2 regions of the Aeribacillus sp. SP014 genome follow, and region 1 is predicted to be linked to the other one. Evidence: a T-box and tRNA genes for the amino acid it is inferred to sense, from the RefSeq annotation. Region 1 holds a T-box; the other holds one or more tRNA genes.
The links. The T-box of region 1 lies ahead of glyQ (glycine--tRNA ligase subunit alpha). A T-box ahead of a tRNA ligase gene usually reads a tRNA of that ligase, here a tRNA-Gly.

Region 1 (9,829 bases):
TGGAGAAGGTGATAAAATACGAAAAGTGGCAGCAGACGGAGAAATATTAGGCGAAACTTGGTATATTTCAACAGTGGAGGTGCCGCTTCAAACAACTTTCCAGTTATTTTCAGGAAAGTCAGTCACGAAGCATTTTCTCTCCTTTCGTTCTTTTTCCCTTCCTATTTGGGGGATGTTTCGCAATGATGAATCGGAATATCCGCAATATGCGGTGGAGAGAGACGAGCGTCCATTAAAATTTTTAAAATGGGATCTTCCAGTTAACTATAAGAAAGAAACGATTCGTGAGACGGAAACCTTTCACAGAAAATATTCTGTGGATGAAGCGAAACGGCAAGCGATTGCTGCCGGGAAAAATGACTTATTTCGAAAACTTGGAAAAGATGTCAAAATTGTTGGCGAAAAAGTTTTGCACGAAGACGTCGAGAATGGTAAAGTAAGATTGAAAATACACTTCCAAGTTATTGAAAACATTGTAAAAATAAAACGGGTTCAGGGAGATTAGAGAATGACAGAAGATTTAGTCACAATCAGCCAGAGTTTAGAAAATCCGAATGAAGCCATTAATTTATTTGGGATTCATGATGTTCATTTAAAAAGAATTGAAGAAGAGTTAAACGTATCGATCATTTCGCGCGGTGAAGCGGTATATGTTTCAGGAGATAAAGAAAAAGCTGAACTGGTTGAAGACATCTTGAAATCCCTTCTTTCGGTTATTCGAAAAGGAATTTCGATTAACGAACAAGACGTACTTTATGCAACAAAAATGGCGAAAAGTGGGAAGATCGATGAATTTGAATCCCTATACGATGAAGAAGTTGCGAAAAATGCAAAAGGAAAAACCATTCGTGTAAAAACGCTAGGTCAACGAAAGTATTTTCAAGCAATTAAAACGCATGATTTAGTATTTGGAATCGGTCCAGCAGGAACAGGAAAAACGTTTCTCGCTGTTGTCATGGCCGTCCATTGCTTGAAAAATGGGCTTGTAAATAAAATCATATTAACGCGGCCGGCCGTTGAAGCTGGTGAAAATTTAGGTTTTTTGCCCGGCGATTTAAAAGAAAAGGTAGATCCTTATTTAAGACCTTTATATGATGCTCTACACGATATTTTAGGCGTGGACCATACGGAGCGCTTGTTAGAAAGAGGAGTTATTGAAATTGCTCCATTGGCGTATATGCGCGGAAGAACACTTGAGGATGCGTTCGTTATTTTAGATGAAGCGCAAAATACAACAACTCAGCAAATGAAAATGTTTCTAACCCGTTTAGGCTTTGGATCCAAAATGGTCATTACAGGCGACCTGACACAAGTGGATTTGCCAAAAGGAGTAAAATCAGGACTGCTTGAAGCGAATGAAAAATTATCAGGCATTCGGGGCATTTCATTCGTATATTTAAAGGAAACTGATGTCGTGCGGCACCCGCTCGTTTCAAAAATTATTGAGGCTTATGAAAAAGATGATCAGTAAGACCCGCTCATCATGACCGGGTCATTTTTTGCATAGAATTGATCGGAGGTGCTGTGACAAATGAAAAGAAAAATGGATCGCAAAGACAGGAAACAGCCGATATTCCATTTTTTGAAAAAAATGCAATCCCTTCATCTTTTCTTATATCCCGTTATTGGAGTAATTTTGTTTACCGTTTTATACAGCAATGTAGAACCGGACACGTTTGATGCCAAATTATTTTCAGTATCCGACCAAACGATTTACGCACCTGTTACCGTTGTCGATAAGGAAATGACGGAAAAGAGAAGAGAAGAAGCTGCTGAAAGCGTGGAAGATCAATATGTGCTAAAAAAAGAATATGCGGACAACAGTGTGGATTTGGTCGAATCTTTATTTGATGCCATCATGGAGGCTTCTTCTAATGCCGAAATGAGCAGCAAAGAGAAGCTTGACAGGCTTAAAAGCAGTTTAGGAGATATGTATGATAAATATCCTGAAAGCGTATATACATCGTTGTTAAGTGCAAATGAAGGACAGCTTACGCTGGCGAAAGATGCGGTTGTTACGGCTGTCAATGAAACGATGAGCGAGCCGATTCCGGCTGAAAAATTAGAAGAAGCGAGAAACAAAGTGAAAGAACGGCTTCAAAACGTGAATTTGCCGGATAAGATACGCTCAGCAGCTGAAGAGATTGGACGCAGCGCAATTATTTCCAATTATGTATTTGACCCAAAATCAACAGATGAAAAGCGGGAAGAAGCAAAAGAAAAAGTGCAGGAGGTTCAAATTAAGCAAGGTCAAATTATAGTCGAAGAGGGCCAATTAATTGACAGGGAAGTATATAGAAAGCTGGAATTGTTGGGCCTTTTAGATAATAAGTACACATTTCAGCCGATCATTGGTCTTTTCATTTTAGTCTTATTAGTGATGATCTATCTTGCATATTTTTTTGAAAAAGAAAAGAACTCGTTCTTTACGAGTAAAAACCAGTCATTGCTTCTCTTTACCATCATCCTAGCGATAACGTTAACGGTCATGAAGATTATCAGCTTATTTCAAAAAATGGACTATTCTCATATCGGCTTTATTGTCCCGGTGCTGATGGGAGTCATGTTGACAAAGCTTTTGATTAATGACCGCCTTGCGTTCGTGACAAGCATTATATATGCTTTTTGCGGAAGCTTGATTTTTAATGATGGAGTCACTGGCACATTTAATTTTACAATTGGTCTTTACTACTTATGCGGGTGCATCGCAGCCATTCTGTTTCTAGGGGAACATAACGTCCGTTCGAAAATTTTACAAGCTGGTCTTTTCGTTTCGGCTGTTAATATTGTTGTGATCACCGCTATTTTATTCATTCAAAATGGAATTTATTCGAATCTAGAGATCGGTTCTTATTTTCTTATGGCGATTGTATCAGGTGTTATCTCTTCCGTCTTGACAATCGGTTTAATGCCTTTTTTTGAATCAGGTTTTGGCATTTTATCGACGATGAAGCTGATTGAACTGTCGAATCCGAATCATCCTTTATTAAGGAAAATATTAACGGAGGCGCCTGGTACTTATCATCACAGTGTAATGGTGGCCAATCTAGCCGAGGCTGCTTGCGAAGCGATCGGTGCGAATGGATTGTTGGCAAGGGTTGGAAGCTACTATCACGATATCGGCAAGACGAAACGGCCGCGCTATTTTATTGAAAACCAAATGAACATGGAAAATCCGCATGATAAATTGTCCCCTCAGCTAAGCAAAAACATTATTATTGCTCATGCTGAAGAGGGAGCAGAAATGTTAAGGAAGCATAAAATGCCGAAAGAATTTATCGATATTGCTCTGCAGCATCATGGAACATCGCTTTTAAAATTTTTCTACCATAAAGCCCAAGAAAATAGTGATCAGCCTATTTTGGAAAGTGAGTTTAGATATCCGGGTCCGAAGCCGCAAACGCGGGAGATTGCCGTTATTTGTATCGCTGACAGTGTAGAAGCAGCTGTTCGTTCAATGAAAAATCCGATGCCCGAAAAAATTGAAAAGCTTGTTCGTTCCATCATAAAAGATAAACTTCAAGACGGGCAATTCGATGAATGTGATATAACGTTTAAAGAGCTTGAAACGGTGGCAAAAATATTGTGTGAAACATTGAAGGGGATTTTTCATTCAAGAATTGAATATCCGGAATTTCATGAAAAGAAGGTGAAGAAAACATGACATTATCCATTGACATTTTCGACCAGACGGAAACACTCTCTTCTGAGGAAATAGAAACGATCGAAAATTTGCTGCAATTTGCTGCTTTAGAAGAACGTGTTCCCAAAGATTCGGAAGTATCTGTAACCTTTGTTACTAATAAAGACATTCAAGAGATCAATCGGGATTACCGGGGAAAAGATCAGCCGACTGATGTGATTTCATTTGCGCTTGAAGAAACAGGAGAAGATGAAGTGGAGATCCAAGGTGCTGATCTCCCCCCTCATTTAGGGGATATCATTATCTCAATAGAAAAAGCGAAAGAGCAAGCAGAAGAATACGGCCACTCATTTATGAGAGAGCTCGGATTTTTATCTGTTCACGGCTTTTTGCATTTATTAGGTTATGATCATATGACAAAAGAAGAAGAAGAAAAAATGTTTTCAAGGCAAAAGGAAATTTTAGAGAAATTTGGATTGAAAAGAACAGGATAAACATGAAGACTTTGTTGAAAAGTTTTTGTTTTGCCGTACAAGGAATAGCTGCAGCCTTCCAATCCGAGCGGAACTTTAGAATTCATGTGACAGCTGCGATCATCGTGATCGCAGCCGGATTATTTTTCAACATTAGCTTAATTGAATGGATTGTCATTCTCCTATTAATTGGCGGAATGTTAGCTTTAGAGCTGGTCAATACTGCCATTGAACGAATCGCTGATGCTGTGTCGAAAGAATTTCATCCTCTGCTTAAAACTGCAAAAGATGCAGCTGCAGGAGCAGTATTGGTTTATGCAGCCGTTTCGGTTGTCATCGGATTCATCATTTTTGCCCCCAAAATAATTGAAGTTTTTTCGTGAAAAATGTAGAATTTTCTGAAAAAATAAACGTGAAATTAAATGAAAAATGATGTAAAATAATGAGTATAAGCTGCAACGTAAACGAAAGGAAGGAAGCTATGGACTCCCATCAACTGATTGAAGAAGCAAAAAGAGCAAGAGAATTTGCTTATGCACCTTACTCTCGATTTAAAGTAGGTGCAGCACTTCTGACAAAGGATGGAAAAGTATACAAAGGATGCAATATTGAAAACGCAGCTTATTCCATGTGCAATTGTGCCGAGCGCACTGCTATATATAAAGCGGTTTCAGAAGGTGAAAATGAATTCGCAGCTATTGCCATAGTTGCGGATACAAAGCGCCCTGTATCGCCATGCGGCGCTTGCAGGCAAGTCATAGCAGAGCTCTGTCCTAAAAATATGAAGGTGATTTTGGCGAATCTTAACGGAGACTATAACGAGCTAACAGTTGAACAACTATTACCAGAAGCATTTACATCGGAGGATTTACATGAATAAGACAAAATTTAAATCAGGATTTGTATCAATCATCGGCCGTCCGAATGTCGGCAAATCGACTTTTATTAACCGTGTAATCGGTCAAAAAATTGCGATTATGAGCGATAAACCTCAAACAACGAGAAACAAAATACAAGGGGTTTATACGACGGAAAACTCACAAATTATTTTTATCGACACTCCCGGTATTCATAAACCAAAGCATAAATTGGGCGATTTTATGATGAAAGTCGCTCAAAATACGCTCAAAGAAGTGGATCTAATTCTGTTTATGATTAATGCTGAAGAAGGATTAGGCCGCGGTGATGAATATATCATGGAACGATTGAAGGAAACCGATACTCCTGTATTTTTAGTTGTCAATAAAATCGATCGGGTTCATCCTGATGATTTATTGCCGCTTATTGACCAATACAGGGAAAAGTTCGAGTTTCAGGAAATTGTTCCAATTTCTGCCCTGCAAGGAAACAACATTGAAACGTTGCTAGGGCAAATTGAAGCGTATTTGCCGGAAGGTCCGCAATATTATCCTAGTGATCAGGTGACAGATCACCCGGAACGTTTTATCATTTCTGAACTAGTTCGCGAAAAAGTATTGCATTTGACAAGAGAAGAGATCCCGCATTCTGTCGCAGTTGTTGTTGATTCTATTGAAAAAAGAGAAAACCATGCAGTATATATAGCTGCAACAATTGTTGTGGAACGCAACTCTCAAAAAGGTATTATCATTGGGAAGCAAGGAAGAATGTTGAAAGAAATTGGGAAAAGGGCAAGGGTTGACATTGAAAACTTGCTCGGATCAAAAGTCTTTTTAGAGCTGTGGGTCAAAGTGCAAAAAGATTGGAGAAATCGCCTGTCGCAATTGCGAGATTTTGGATTTAGGGAAGACGAATATTAATTGACTTGAAGGAAGTTAGAAATATTTTCAAAACATGAAAATGAGTCAAAAAGGCTATGATAACAATGAATTGGATATAGCTTAGGAACAACGACAGAAAGGTGGGGACAATATGTTAGATTTTACCTGGAAAGTATTCACGTTTACAGGTAATATTGACACATATCTCCTTTTTAAAGAGCTTGAAAAGGAGCGCACGAAAGATTGTCAAATGAAGGAAGAAGAGCGGACTGAGGTTGATCTCCCTGTTTAGTAGTGCTGTATCCAATAGGATGGTGGAGAAATGCTTGTAAAGACGGAAGGAATTGTCATTCGTACAACGGAATATGGTGAGACCAATAAAGTTGTTACAATATATACAAGGGAGTTTGGGAAAGTTGGTGTAATGGCACGGGGCGCAAATAAACCGAACAGCCGCCTCGCAGCTGTTACCCAACTTTTTACGTATGGAAATTTTTTGTATCATCAATCTTCTGGATTGGGCAATTTAAGCCAAGGAGAAATCATTTCCGCTTTTAGAGAGATTAAGGAAAATATTTTTTTGACTGCATATGCTTCATATATTGTAGAGCTCCTTGATAAAGGAACAGATGAAAAAGACAGAAACCCTTTTTTGTTTGAGCTCTTATTTCAAACACTTCATCTGCTGAATGAAGAAAAGGATGCGGAAATTTTGACCAATATATTTGAAATAAAGATGCTCAACGTTCTCGGTTTATATCCCGAATTAAACAAATGTGCAGTAAGCGGCGAAACAAACGGACCGTTTCATTTTTCATTAAAAGAAAACGGATTGATTTGCAGCCGCTGTTTTGAAAAAGATCCTTATAGGCTCAATATTTCTCAGAAGACAGTGAAGCTGTTGCGGCTGTTTTATTCTATTGACTTAAACCGCATTGGTCAAATATCCGTCTCTGCTGAAACAAAAAAAGAACTGAGATTTGTTCTTGATCAATATTATCAGGAATATGCAGGTTTATCGCTGAAATCGAAAAAATTTTTAAATCAGCTTGACAGTTTAAAAGAAATGTTGTAAACCATATACATGGATGTGAAACCTTTCAAATGAAGGATTTATCCCCCCTCATGCTGTTAGAAAAAGCGATTTAATGTCATGTAATGAGCGGAAATGATACATGTCAAATTGAATAATAAAATGCGATGAAGGAAAAGAGTACCTGCAATCTTCATAGAAAGCGACCTTAGGATGGTGCGAGCTAAGGTATGAGGATGCAGGGAACGGCGTTCCAGAGCAATAACGGTTTACGAGAGGCTGAAACGTTTTTCAGCAAATAGGGTGGAACCGCGGGTCATCCCGTCCCTATGCAACTTTGTTGCATTAGGGACGGTTTTTATTTTGTTCGAACATAACTTAATTGTGGAGGTGCATGATGAATGAACATTCAAGAAATGATTTTGACGCTGCAAAAGCATTGGGCCGATCATGGATGTATTTTGATGCAGGCATATGATGTAGAAAAAGGTGCCGGAACCATGAGCCCATACACATTTCTTCGCTCCATCGGGCCAGAACCGTGGAATGTTGCTTACGTAGAGCCGTCAAGAAGACCTGCTGACGGAAGGTATGGGGAAAATCCGAACCGCCTTTATCAACACCATCAATTCCAAGTCATTATGAAGCCGTCTCCGAAAAACATACAAGAAATTTATTTAGATTCATTAAAGGCTCTTGGAATTGATCCGCTTGAACATGACATCCGCTTTGTGGAAGATAACTGGGAAAATCCTTCTCTCGGCTGCGCAGGGCTTGGCTGGGAAGTTTGGCTTGACGGAATGGAAATTACTCAATTCACGTATTTTCAGCAGGTCGGAGGACTGGAATGCAAACCGATTTCTGTTGAAATTACTTATGGAATAGAGCGTTTGGCGTCTTATATTCAAGAAAAAGAAAATGTATTTGACCTTGAATGGACAAACGGATTTACATACCGGGACATTTTTTATCAGCCTGAATATGAGAATTCCAAGTATACGTTCGAAACTTCCGATACAAACATGCTATTTGAACTGTTTAATACGTACGAAAAAGAAGCGCACAGACAGATGGAATTAGGTCTCGTTCATCCAGCGTACGACTACGTTTTAAAATGCTCGCACACATTTAATTTGCTTGACGCAAAAGGAGCTATTTCTGTTACAGAACGAACCGGATATATTGGCAGAGTGAGAAAGCTGGCAAGAAAAGTTGCCAAAACGTTTTATGAAGAACGGGAAAAACTCGGTTTTCCAATGCTGAAAAACAAGGGGGCCGAAAATCATGAATAAACGGGATTTACTTATCGAAATCGGGCTTGAAGAAATGCCTGCCGGCGTCATCCTGTCTTCGATTGATCAGCTGGCTGACAAAGTAGGAGCTTGGCTGGATGAACATCGCATTTCTTACGCCAAAATAAAAAAATATTCAACTCCTAGACGTCTTGCCGTCCTTGTAGAGGATGTAAATGAAAAACAGGAAGATTTGCTTGGCGAAGCAAAAGGACCGGCAAAAAAGATTGCGGTTGATGAGAATGGAAATTGGACAAAAGCAGCGTTAGGCTTTGCACGGAGCCAAGGAGCTTCCACAAACGACATATCCTTTAAAGAAGTAAACGGTGTTGAGTACGCTTTTGTTCAAACATTTCAAAAAGGGAAAGAAACGAAAGAACTGCTCCCAGGGTTAGAAGAGATTATTCAAACCATCCATTTTCCGAAAAATATGCGTTGGGGAAATTGGAATCTTCGCTATATCCGTCCGATCCAATGGTTAGTTGTCTTATTTGGACAAGACATCATTCCGTTTTCCATTACCGATGTTCCGACAGGAAATGTTACGTATGGCCATCGCTTTTTAGGAACGAAAGCGGAAATTTCCACTCCACGCGATTATGAAAATACTTTGTTGAACCAGTTTGTTGTCGCCGATTATGAAAAACGAAAACAAATGATCATTCAACAGCTGGAGGAACTGGAAAGAAAGGAAAACTGGATCATCCCTGTTGATGAAGATTTGCTCGAGGAAGTTACAAACTTGGTGGAATATCCGACCGCCCTGTACGGTTCATTCGAAGACCAGTTTTTAACATTGCCTGAAGAAGTGTTAGTGACGACGATGAAGGAGCATCAGCGATATTTTCCTGTCAAAAATAAAGATGGAAAGCTGCTTCCGTTTTTTGTTACCGTAAAAAACGGGAATGATCAAAACATTGAAACGATTGCCAAGGGGAATGAAAAGGTCCTTCGGGCAAGACTTTCCGATGCAAATTTCTTTTACGAAGAAGACAAAAAGCTTGCCATCGATACCGCACTGGAGAAGCTTGAAAAAATTGTTTTTCATGAAGAACTGGGTTCCATCGGTGACAAGGTTCGCCGAATTGTAAAATTATCAGAAAAGCTTAGCGAAAAGCTTGAATGCTCCAATGAGGAGAAAGCTTATATTAAACGGACTGCTTCCATTTGCAAATTTGACATTGTTACGCAAATGGTTTATGAATTTCCAGAGCTTCAAGGAATTATGGGAGAAAAATACGCTCTTTTAAAGGGTGAACAGGAAGAGGTTGCAAAAGGAATAAATGAGCATTATATGCCGCGGCATGCTTCCGACAAGACGCCTGAAACGTTGAGCGGAGCCATTGTAGGGCTTGCGGACAAGCTGGATACAATTGCAGGATTTTTTTCGATCGGTTTGATTCCAACTGGCTCACAAGATCCGTATGCATTAAGAAGACAAGCAAGCGGCATTGTTCAAATTCTTCGAGCAAAACAATGGCGGCTTGAATTGGAGGAATTGTTCGACCTTGCTATAAATGTATATGGTTTAGAAAATAAAGACAATTTGAGAAAAGAATTGCTGTCGTTCTTCCAAATGAGAGTCAAATTTGCGCTTCATGAAGAAAATGTCCGCCATGATATAATTGAATCGGTATTACAATCCAATT
Region 2 (9,829 bases), 2.7 Mb from region 1:
GTTTGTCCCTTGTGAGAGTAGGACGCTGCCAGGCTGCCTTTAAATTCTTTTTGAAAGCTGGGCTTATTGTAGAGAACCATACAAGAGTACATTCTTTTGAAGTCATTTTGATATACTGATTGAGCTGTATGTGAACCAAAATATGGTTTATTAAAATATTCCGCAGTAGCTCAGTGGTAGAGCATTCGGCTGTTAACCGAACGGTCGCAGGTTCGAATCCTGCCTGCGGAGCCATGCTTCCATAGCTCAGTTGGTAGAGCACTTCCATGGTAAGGAAGAGGTCACCGGTTCGAGCCCGGTTGGAAGCTTTTCAAAAGCAAATCTTTTCTTGATTTCTATCTATGCCATGTGCTAAAATGTCAAATGTCGGTTGTCATTAAGTTATGAAAATGAAATGGCCCGTTGGTCAAGTGGTTAAGACACCGCCCTTTCACGGCGGTAACACGGGTTCGAATCCCGTACGGGTCACCATGGAGGATTAGCTCAGCTGGGAGAGCACTTGCCTTACAAGCAAGGGGTCGGCGGTTCGATCCCGTCATCCTCCACCATGTACTAAACAAGCTTTTCTTAAGCAAGTTTAATGAGTTTGGCATAACAATTTAAACAAAGGTAAAAACTGAGTGTGATTTAAAGTATTTATTGCGCCGGTGTAGCTCAATTGGTAGAGCAACTGACTTGTAATCAGTAGGTTGGGGGTTCGATTCCTCTCGCCGGCATTTTTAATAATCGGAGGGGTAGCGAAGTGGCTAAACGCGGCGGACTGTAAATCCGCTCCCTTAGGGTTCGGCGGTTCGAATCCGTCCCCCTCCACCATGCCGAAGAATGTTATGAAACATTGAAATCACATTAAACAACAAATTGTTGTATAAAGTGATTTTTTTATTGGTACAATATAATTAGTCAAGAGATGAATGGTGATATTGGGCTATAGCCAAGCGGTAAGGCAACGGACTTTGACTCCGTGATGCGCTGGTTCGAATCCAGCTAGCCCAGCCATTTATTATAAAAAGACAGTTCATGTCTGTTCTTTTTTTTGTAAAAATGTTAGATAGAAAGTAAGATTTAACTAGATTTTACAAAGGGCGAAGCCTCGTCGAATAAGAGCGAGTTGTCCCGACGCATCCAGCATCCTCGAAAAATCAGGAAGAGGAAGAGACATCTGGCAAATTTTAAAATGGATTAGAAGAAAAAAATTTTTTTACGAGCCATTAGCTCAGTCGGTAGAGCAACGAGCAAGGCTTCATCGAATAGGCGACGAGTTGTCCCGACGCATCTAACATCCTCGAAAGATCAGGAAGAGGAAGGGACATCTGACAAATTAAAAATGGATTAGAAGAAAAAATTTTTTTATGAGCCATTAGCTCAGTCGGTAGAGCATCTGACTTTTAATCAGAGGGTCGGAGGTTCGAATCCTCCATGGCTCACCATTTGTGCGGAAGTAGTTCAGTGGTAGAACACCACCTTGCCAAGGTGGGGGTCGCGGGTTCGAGTCCCGTCTTCCGCTTTTTAAATTCAACGGGGAAAACTTTATAAAATAAGATGAACTTAATTCCTGACAAGAAATTGTCAGGATTTTTTATTTGAAATGTTACTAATCCCTTCGATTATATCTAATCCTCGCTTTTGAATCTCAAAATAATGTAATAGACTATATGCAGGAGCATTCGCCTTTTTAGTCCCATAACAGCCTTTTAAATTTGGATATACCATTGAAGGCGAATTGTATTTTTCCTTTTAGGATTGGTAATGCGGTTGTTCCGAAATGGAACCATGACCTAAATGATTTTTTTGTTGATTTTAAAAATTAGTCTCTTTTCCAGAAGATTGTTGCTGTAAAGAATGATTTGTGTAAAACATTTTGCATACAATGACTGCCCAGCAAAGGTTTTTACGGGTGTTGTGACGAAGTATATCGACAAACTTCTGTCTTGTTTCATTTTTTGAAATAGCACAGATCCGGATGAGGACGAATAAATTTCGACACCATTTATAAATTCAAACGGCTTAAAGGAGTTGTGATTCGATGCCTTTTATCAACGTAAAGCTGGCTAAAGGAAGAACCGCAGAACAGAAACAGCAGTTTACTGAGGCAATAACAAAAGCAGCAGCGCAAATACTAAACGTGAAAGAAGAATGGGTTACAGTAGTTTTCGATGAATATGAAAGAGATAATTGGGCTTCCGGCGGAACACTTCACTCGATAAAATTTGAGGAAGGTTTCGGGAAAATGGGAGCTGAATGAATATCCATCATCCTCTAATTCAAAGATAAAAAATGACCTCCCCAATTGGAAAAGGGGAGGTGAAGTTTTTTTATTTGCTAAAGTCGGTCAATATTTTCATCTTGGAGAAGCCCAGCTTTCATCGCATAATGTTCCATCACTTGCTGAAGCCACTCCTCTTCCTCCTGTGTAAATGGAGATGCCAATTTATTTTCAATAGTTTTAATTTCAGCTTCATCTAAATTCCCGATAGCACTAATTAATTCTTTTCCGATAAATTCTAATATTGTTTTCATATATTTTTCGACTAACGCTTCTACCTCAGGATCATCGACAGGTCTTCCTGCCAATCTTTTTGTTTCTTGGGATAATTGGATGTATTCTTTGTCAAGGGAGATCATTACCTCTTCAGGCTGATCAAAAAGCTTTTCAGCTACTTCTTTTGACGTATAATGTTCTATCCATTTGCGCTGTTCTTTTTCTGTTTGTATGCTCTGAATAAGACTCATTAAAACATTGCTATCCACTTCTTTTTCTTCTTCTAAAATCGTGAGAATTCGTTTAATGGCTTTGAGCACTTCTTCAATATGTTCCTTTCGTTCTTCAAGCGCTTCTTTTTGGAACTGTAAAGTTTCTTTTAAGTTTAAATCAAAGTTGGTTTCATTAATTAACTCTTTGATTTGTTCTAAACTGTATCCTAAAAATTTAAGACTGACTATTTTTTGAAGTGTCAATACATCATGAGCAGAGTATAATCGGTGTCCAGAACGAGGATTTTTTTTCGGTTTGAGCAGTCCAATTTGATCATAATAATGCAATGTTCGGATTGTTGTTCCCGTCTTTTTAGAAAATTCGCCAATCGTAAAGTAAGTCTCTTCCTTCATTTTAACATCGCCCCCAAAACACTTATCTTTATAAACCTATTGTGATCATAATACCTAACGCGGCGTGAGGTGCAACCCCTCTGAAAAAAATTTGTAATGTCATTTTTCATTATGACAAGTTGGACGTTTCTTTATAAAAAGCCCAGAAATGGGAATGTGAAAGGTTTTTGCTACAAAAGGAAAAAATTTTTCTTGCAGATGAAAACATAAATTCCTAAAATTTGCTAGAATAGATTTATAAAAAAAAATGAAACCTTTGGGGAACGAATTCGTATCATGATGTACCCGCAACTGCGGAGGTAGAAAAATGGAAGAATTTATAAATAAAAAGATCAAACAAATTAAAAAAGGCGACCAAAATGCATTTGCAGAAGTTGTTGAATTATATAAAGATAAAATTTTTCAACTTTGTTATCGAATGCTGGGAAACGTCCATGAAGCTGAGGACATAGCACAGGAAGCATTTATAAGAGTGTATATGAACATCCATTCATTTGATATGAACAAAAAATTTTCTACATGGATTTATCGGATTGCAACCAATTTATCGATTGATCGTATTCGGAAAAAGAAACCGGACTATTATTTAGATGCAGAAGTTGCGGGGACTGATGGCTTAACAATGTACTCCCAAGTATCATCTGATATTGCAATGCCTGAAAAAGAAGTTGAAGCAATTGAACTGCAAGAAACGATTCAAAAGGAAATTTTAAAACTGCCGGATAAATATCGATCAGTCATCGTATTGAGATATATTGAGGAGCTATCCTTGCAAGAAATCGCAGAGATATTGGAACTTCCAGTCGGAACAGTTAAAACAAGAATACACCGGGGACGGGAGGCTTTACGCAAACAATTAAGGCATTTGTGATTGGGGTGAGTAAGATGAAATGTCCTAAGCATGTAGTGGAGATGATCCATAAGTATTTGGACGGGGATTTGCATGAGGATGAAGGCCGTGAGTTAAAAAAACACTTGCAATCTTGTGAGGATTGCAAGGCACATTATCAAGAATTGGAAAAAGCTGTAGCGTTTGTCAAGAGTATCTCACATGTTGAAGCACCGGCAGATTTTACGCAAAAGGTGTTAGAAAAATTGCCGAAAGAAAAGCGTACGGTCTCAACTAGACGCTGGTTCCGAAATCATCCTTTCTTTTCAGCCGCTGCACTATTTGTTATTCTAATGACTGGAAGTTTATTTGCTTCTTATGAAGAAAGCCAATTCAGCGTAACAAAGTATGATAATTTGGTTGTTGACAACCGTACTGTTATTGTGCCTGAAGGAGAAACGGTGAAAGGTGATATTACTGTTAAAAACGGTGATATTAAAATAGAAGGAAAAGTTGAAGGAAATGTAACGGTGATTAACGGAGACCAATATTTGGCTTCTGCCGGTCAAGTTACCGGAGAGGTTGAGGAAATAAACGAATTGTTTGAGTGGCTGTGGTATGAAGTAAAATCGACTCTGTCAGAGGTTTTTAAACAATAGGCCATCTTTAGTAGGATGGTCTATTTTTATGTTTAAGTGCATTTAGGAAAAGTTATGATATAATAAAGTGGAATTTTGATTAGAGAGATTTTCAAACCTAGAAGTTTGATTAGAATAGATCAATCGCGATTTGATGAACTATTGGAGGAAAACAATATGACCTTAGGGGATTTTTCTCTTTTGCATTACCTCATAGATGTCATTGATATTCTCCTCGTTTGGTTCGTTATCTATAAATTGATTATGGTGATTCGTGGAACGAAAGCTGTTCAGCTTTTAAAAGGAATTATCGTAATCATTATCGTTAGAGTGTTAAGCCAATATTTAGGCTTGAATACTTTGCAATGGTTAATGGACCAAGTGTTGATTTGGGGTTTTTTGGCTATCATCATTATTTTCCAGCCGGAGTTTCGCAGAGCCCTTGAGCAATTAGGAAGGGGGCGTCTATTTGCAAGGGCAGCTAGCCAGGAAGATGATGGGCAAACAAACATGACCGAAGCAATAGCAAAAGCTGTTGAGTATATGGCGAAAAGGAGAATCGGTGCTCTCATTTCGATTGAACGAAAAATAGGAATGGAGGATTATGTTGAGACCGGTATACCGCTAAATGCCCATATTTCTGCTGAACTATTAATTAATATTTTTATCCCCAATACCCCTTTACATGATGGTGCAGTTATTATACAAAAAGATCAAGTGTCCGCTGCTGCCTGTTATTTGCCGCTTTCCGAAAGCCCGTTTATATCGAAGGAGCTGGGCACACGCCATCGCGCTGCAGTGGGAATTAGTGAAGTAACCGATAGTATAACTATCATTGTTTCTGAAGAAACAGGCGGTATATCGATTGCCAAGGATGGTGAGCTGCATAGACATTTAACTCCAGAAACGTTAAAGGAGATGCTCTTGGCTGAGTTTAACCGTACGAAAGCTGCTTCCTCTAGCCGCTGGCAATGGAGGGTGAAAAAGAATGGATAAATTAATGAATAGCAACTGGTTTATGCGCATCATTGCATTGTTGCTAGCGCTCATGCTATATGCTTCAGTGAATATAGAATCGCCTGCTTCGAATAATGAAGAAAAATACAATATATTTCGGTCGCCATCCACAACCGAAACAGCTACAATTACAGATGTGCCCGTAAACGTATACTATGACGACCGTGCATTTGTTGTCACCGGTATTCCCCAAACCGTCACCGTTACGATTGAAGGGCCCAAAAGTATTGTCACTACGACAAAACAAGTCAAGGACTTTGAAATTTTTGCAGATTTAACGGATTTATCCGTTGGCACGCACAGTGTCCGTTTGAAACATAAAAACTTGTCTGACCAATTGGAGGTTGACATTGATCCGGCTGTCATTACAGTAGGTATTCATGAAAAGGTATCTGAAAATTTTCCGGTTGAAGTGGATGTTATTAATAAAAACAAAATGAAGGAAGGCTACATTGCGGAGCGTCCGATTGTTAAACCGGACAGTGTAAAAATTACAGGCGCAAAAGAGCATATTGATGCTGTAGCTGTTGTGAAAGCAACAGTAAGTTTGGAAGGTGCTGATGGAACAGTTGTACAGAAGTCAAAAGTGGCAGTATACGATGCAAATGGGAACATCCTGCCTGTTACAATCGAACCGTCAGCGGTTACCGTAACAGTGCCGGTAGAAAGCCCAACGAAATCGAAATCTGTACCCTTAAAAATCAAAACAACAGGAAAGCTTTCTGATGGACTGAGCATATCATCGATTCAATCGATCCCTAGCCAAGTGACAATTTATGGTCCAAAGGATGTGCTAGAGCAAATAGAGTCTATTGATGATGTATCTGTCGACTTAAGCAAAATCAAAGAAAATGCGACAGTTGAAGCTGATGTTCCGGCTCCGGATGGAGTGACAAACGTAGTCCCGAATAAAGTTCAAATTAAAATAGATATTGAAAAACGAGAAGAAAAGACGTTTAAACAGGTGCCGATCAAAGTCATCGGTTTAGGAAACGATCAGGAAATTGAATTTATTGATCCGGATACAGGAAAGCTGGATGTTGTTTTGCGAGGAAAAGACAGTGTTTTGAAAAACGTAAAAGAATCTGATATCGAATTGTATGTGAATGTTGCAGGGTTAGATGAAGGAGAACATGAAGTAAATGTGGAGGCCAAAAACCGTTACAACCTCTCGACAGTTTTATCGAGTGAAAAAGTGAAGATTCGCTTATCCAATAAAGAAAACTCGTTGGAAGAAGCAGATAATGAAAGAAGAAATCAAATAGAAGAAAATAACGATTCAGTTGAACCATCTGAACAGAAAAAGTCTGCTGAAGAAGCTTCAAATTAAGTGATATTTTTTAAAAGGAGCGATGATTCATGGGAAAATATTTCGGTACAGACGGAGTAAGAGGAGTTGCCAACAGTGAACTCACTCCTGAATTAGCGTTTAAAATAGGACGCTTTGGCGGGTACGTGTTAACAAAAGATAAAAATAGACCAAAAGTGTTGATTGGTCGGGATACCCGCATTTCAGGTCATATGCTTGAGGGTGCTTTAGTTGCCGGGCTTCTTTCCATTGGCGCCGAGGTAATGAGGCTTGGAGTCATTAGCACACCAGGTGTTGCTTATTTGACAAAGGCATTAGGAGCCGAAGCAGGCATCATGATCTCCGCTTCGCATAATCCTGTTCAAGATAACGGAATAAAATTTTTTGGCCCTGATGGTTTTAAGCTTTCCGATGAACAAGAAGAAGAAATTGAAGCGCTGCTCGATCAAGAAGAAGATAACCTTCCTAGACCGACCGGCTCTGATCTGGGGCAAGTGAGCGATTATTTTGAAGGCGTACAAAAATACTTGCAATATTTAAAACAGACGGTTGACGAAGAGTTCACTGGTTTACATATCGCTTTGGACTGTGCGCACGGAGCCACATCATCACTAGCTACACATCTTTTTGCCGACTTGGATGCAGATGTTTCGACAATCGGTGCATCTCCAAATGGTCTGAATATTAACGATGGGGTTGGGTCTACTCATCCAGAAACGTTAGCGGAATTTGTGAAAGAAAAAGAAGCAGATATAGGTTTAGCGTTTGACGGTGATGGGGACCGTTTGATTGCCATTGATGAGAACGGAAAAATTGTTGATGGGGATCAAATTATGTTTATTTGCGCCAAATATTTAAAAGAGCAGGGAATGCTGAACGGGGACACTGTTGTATCGACAGTTATGAGCAACCTAGGCTTTTATAAAGCTTTGGAGGCAAATGGACTAAAAAGCGTTCAAACCGCTGTCGGCGATCGCTATGTTGTCGAAGCGATGAAGAAAAACAACTACAATTTAGGTGGAGAGCAATCCGGACATATTATTTTTCTTGACTACAATACGACGGGTGACGGTCTTTTAACAGCGATTCAGCTTGTCAACATAATGAAGACAAAAGGCAAAAAGCTCTCTGAACTTGCGAGTGAAATGAAAAAATTCCCGCAGCTTTTGATCAATGTAAAGGTGCAGGACAAGCAGGCTGTCATGGAAAATGAAAAAGTAAAAGCTGTTATAGAAGAAGTAGAAAAAGAAATGAACGGAAATGGAAGAATTCTCGTACGTCCTTCCGGAACAGAACCGCTCGTTCGTGTAATGGCCGAAGCGCCGACGGAAGATGAATGCCAGAGGTACGTGAAAAAAATTGTGGAAGTTATCAAAGCGGAAATGGGCGTTGAATGATGAAGAGACGGGGCTGTCCGGTAAGTCTCTAAAATAAATAAGTGGAGAAAAACAATGCGTTTTTCTCCACTTGCTTTTATTTTTCGATTTTTATCTGAAAGTAGCTGGCGGATGCCGGCTACTTTCAGGAGGTTGTGGGGAGGCAAGCTCCCTTTCTTTATTGAATATTCATTGTATCGAGAAAACGCTTGAAATCATATAATACAATATGGAAAGACAGAAATGAATTGACGAACTGCTTTTCCATATTGTAATATATAAATTGTTTTAGCACATTCTAGAATAGAAAGGTGGGCAGTTAGAAAATTTTTTATTGTAAAGCGCCTGGACTAAGCAGGAGCGGACATCTGCTTAGTTGACGAGGAGGAGGTTTATCGAAGTTTCGGCGGATGCCTCCCGGTTGCCTTCCCGTACAGCCGTAAAGTCACGTCTTAAAACAAAGAGGCGACTCTTTGCACAAAAAGACTGTGACATAACGGGATACATTTTACAAAACATGTGTGAGGGGACAGAGAAGCTTTGATGGCTGGAAAGAGATCTGTCCCCAGTTGTTCAGGCTTCTTTTGTCCCCTTTAAATGGGGAGGAAACTAAGACTATGTGCGGAATTGTAGGATATATCGGACAACAAGACTGCAAGGAAATTTTATTGCGCGGTTTGGAAAAATTAGAATACAGAGGCTACGACTCTGCAGGTATTGCAGTATTAAACGGAGAAGGAACATATGTATTTAAAGAAAAAGGACGCATTGCGGAGCTTCGTGAAGGTGTGGACGCAAATGTTTCAGCTTCCATCGGAATTGGCCACACACGGTGGGCTACTCATGGAGCGCCTAGCAAAGAAAATGCGCATCCTCACCAAAGTGCATCCAAACGCTTTACACTTGTGCATAACGGTGTCATTGAAAACTATTTGCAAGTAAAGCGTGAGTATTTACAAAATGTTGAATTAAAAAGTGAAACGGATACGGAAGTTATTGTTCAAACAATTGAACAATTTGTCAACAAAGGTTTAAGTGTCGAAGAAGCATTTCGCCAAACATTATCCTTGTTGAAGGGATCTTATGCGATCGCTCTATTAGATGAAAATAACCGAGACGTGATCTATGTTGCGAAAAACAAAAGCCCTCTTCTTGTGGGACTTGGCGGAGACTTTAATGTTGTTGCTTCAGACGCCATGGCAATGCTGCAAGTAACAAATCAATTTGTCGAATTAATGGATAAAGAAATCGTTATTGTCACTCGTGATCAAGTGACAATCAAAAATTTAAACGGGGACGTAATAGAACGCGCTCCATATACTGCTGAACTTGATGCAAGCGACATTGAAAAAGGAACATACCCTCACTACATGTTGAAAGAAATTGATGAACAACCGCTTGTTATACGTAAAATTATTCAAAAATATCAAGACGAACACGATCAATTAAAAATTGATCAAGAAATTGTTCAAGCTGTTCATGAAGCGGACCGCATTTATATTATAGCGTGCGGAACGAGCTATCACGCAGGGCTTGTAGGAAAGCAATTAATCGA

Region 2: it encodes a tRNA-Gly, which carries the amino acid that the T-box ahead of glyQ (glycine--tRNA ligase subunit alpha) is inferred to sense. The anticodon was not compared.

Annotation. Positions count from the first base shown of each region.
Region 1 covers NZ_JBSRXI010000001.1:2,866,969-2,876,797, reverse strand. Annotated here, with positions in the region: gene yqfD (sporulation protein YqfD) at 1-505, shown strand, start outside; gene ACVIJU_RS14055 (PhoH family protein) at 509-1,471, shown strand; gene ACVIJU_RS14050 (HD family phosphohydrolase) at 1,532-3,664, shown strand; gene ybeY (rRNA maturation RNase YbeY) at 3,661-4,137, shown strand; gene ACVIJU_RS14040 (diacylglycerol kinase family protein) at 4,140-4,499, shown strand; gene ACVIJU_RS14035 (cytidine deaminase) at 4,598-4,996, shown strand; gene era (GTPase Era) at 4,989-5,894, shown strand; gene ACVIJU_RS14025 (YqzL family protein) at 6,007-6,147, shown strand; gene recO (DNA repair protein RecO) at 6,178-6,930, shown strand; T-box leader at 7,047-7,220, shown strand; gene glyQ (glycine--tRNA ligase subunit alpha) at 7,290-8,180, shown strand; gene glyS (glycine--tRNA ligase subunit beta) at 8,173-9,829, shown strand, end outside.
Region 2 covers NZ_JBSRXI010000001.1:192,656-202,484, reverse strand. Annotated here, with positions in the region: rRNA gene rrf (5S ribosomal RNA) at 1-34, shown strand, start outside; tRNA gene ACVIJU_RS01025 (tRNA-Asn) at 160-234, shown strand; tRNA gene ACVIJU_RS01020 (tRNA-Thr) at 236-308, shown strand; tRNA gene ACVIJU_RS01015 (tRNA-Glu) at 397-471, shown strand; tRNA gene ACVIJU_RS01010 (tRNA-Val) at 473-548, shown strand; tRNA gene ACVIJU_RS01005 (tRNA-Thr) at 644-716, shown strand; tRNA gene ACVIJU_RS01000 (tRNA-Tyr) at 729-813, shown strand; tRNA gene ACVIJU_RS00995 (tRNA-Gln) at 922-996, shown strand; tRNA gene ACVIJU_RS00990 (tRNA-Lys) at 1,352-1,427, shown strand; tRNA gene ACVIJU_RS00985 (tRNA-Gly) at 1,433-1,504, shown strand; gene ACVIJU_RS00980 (tautomerase family protein) at 2,024-2,242, shown strand; gene ACVIJU_RS00975 (MerR family transcriptional regulator) at 2,320-3,105, opposite strand; gene sigW (RNA polymerase sigma factor SigW) at 3,413-3,976, shown strand; gene ACVIJU_RS00965 (anti-sigma factor family protein) at 3,991-4,593, shown strand; gene cdaA (diadenylate cyclase CdaA) at 4,750-5,568, shown strand; gene ACVIJU_RS00955 (CdaR family protein) at 5,561-6,919, shown strand; gene glmM (phosphoglucosamine mutase) at 6,949-8,295, shown strand; partial or broken gene glmS (glutamine--fructose-6-phosphate transaminase (isomerizing)) at 8,892-9,829, shown strand, end outside.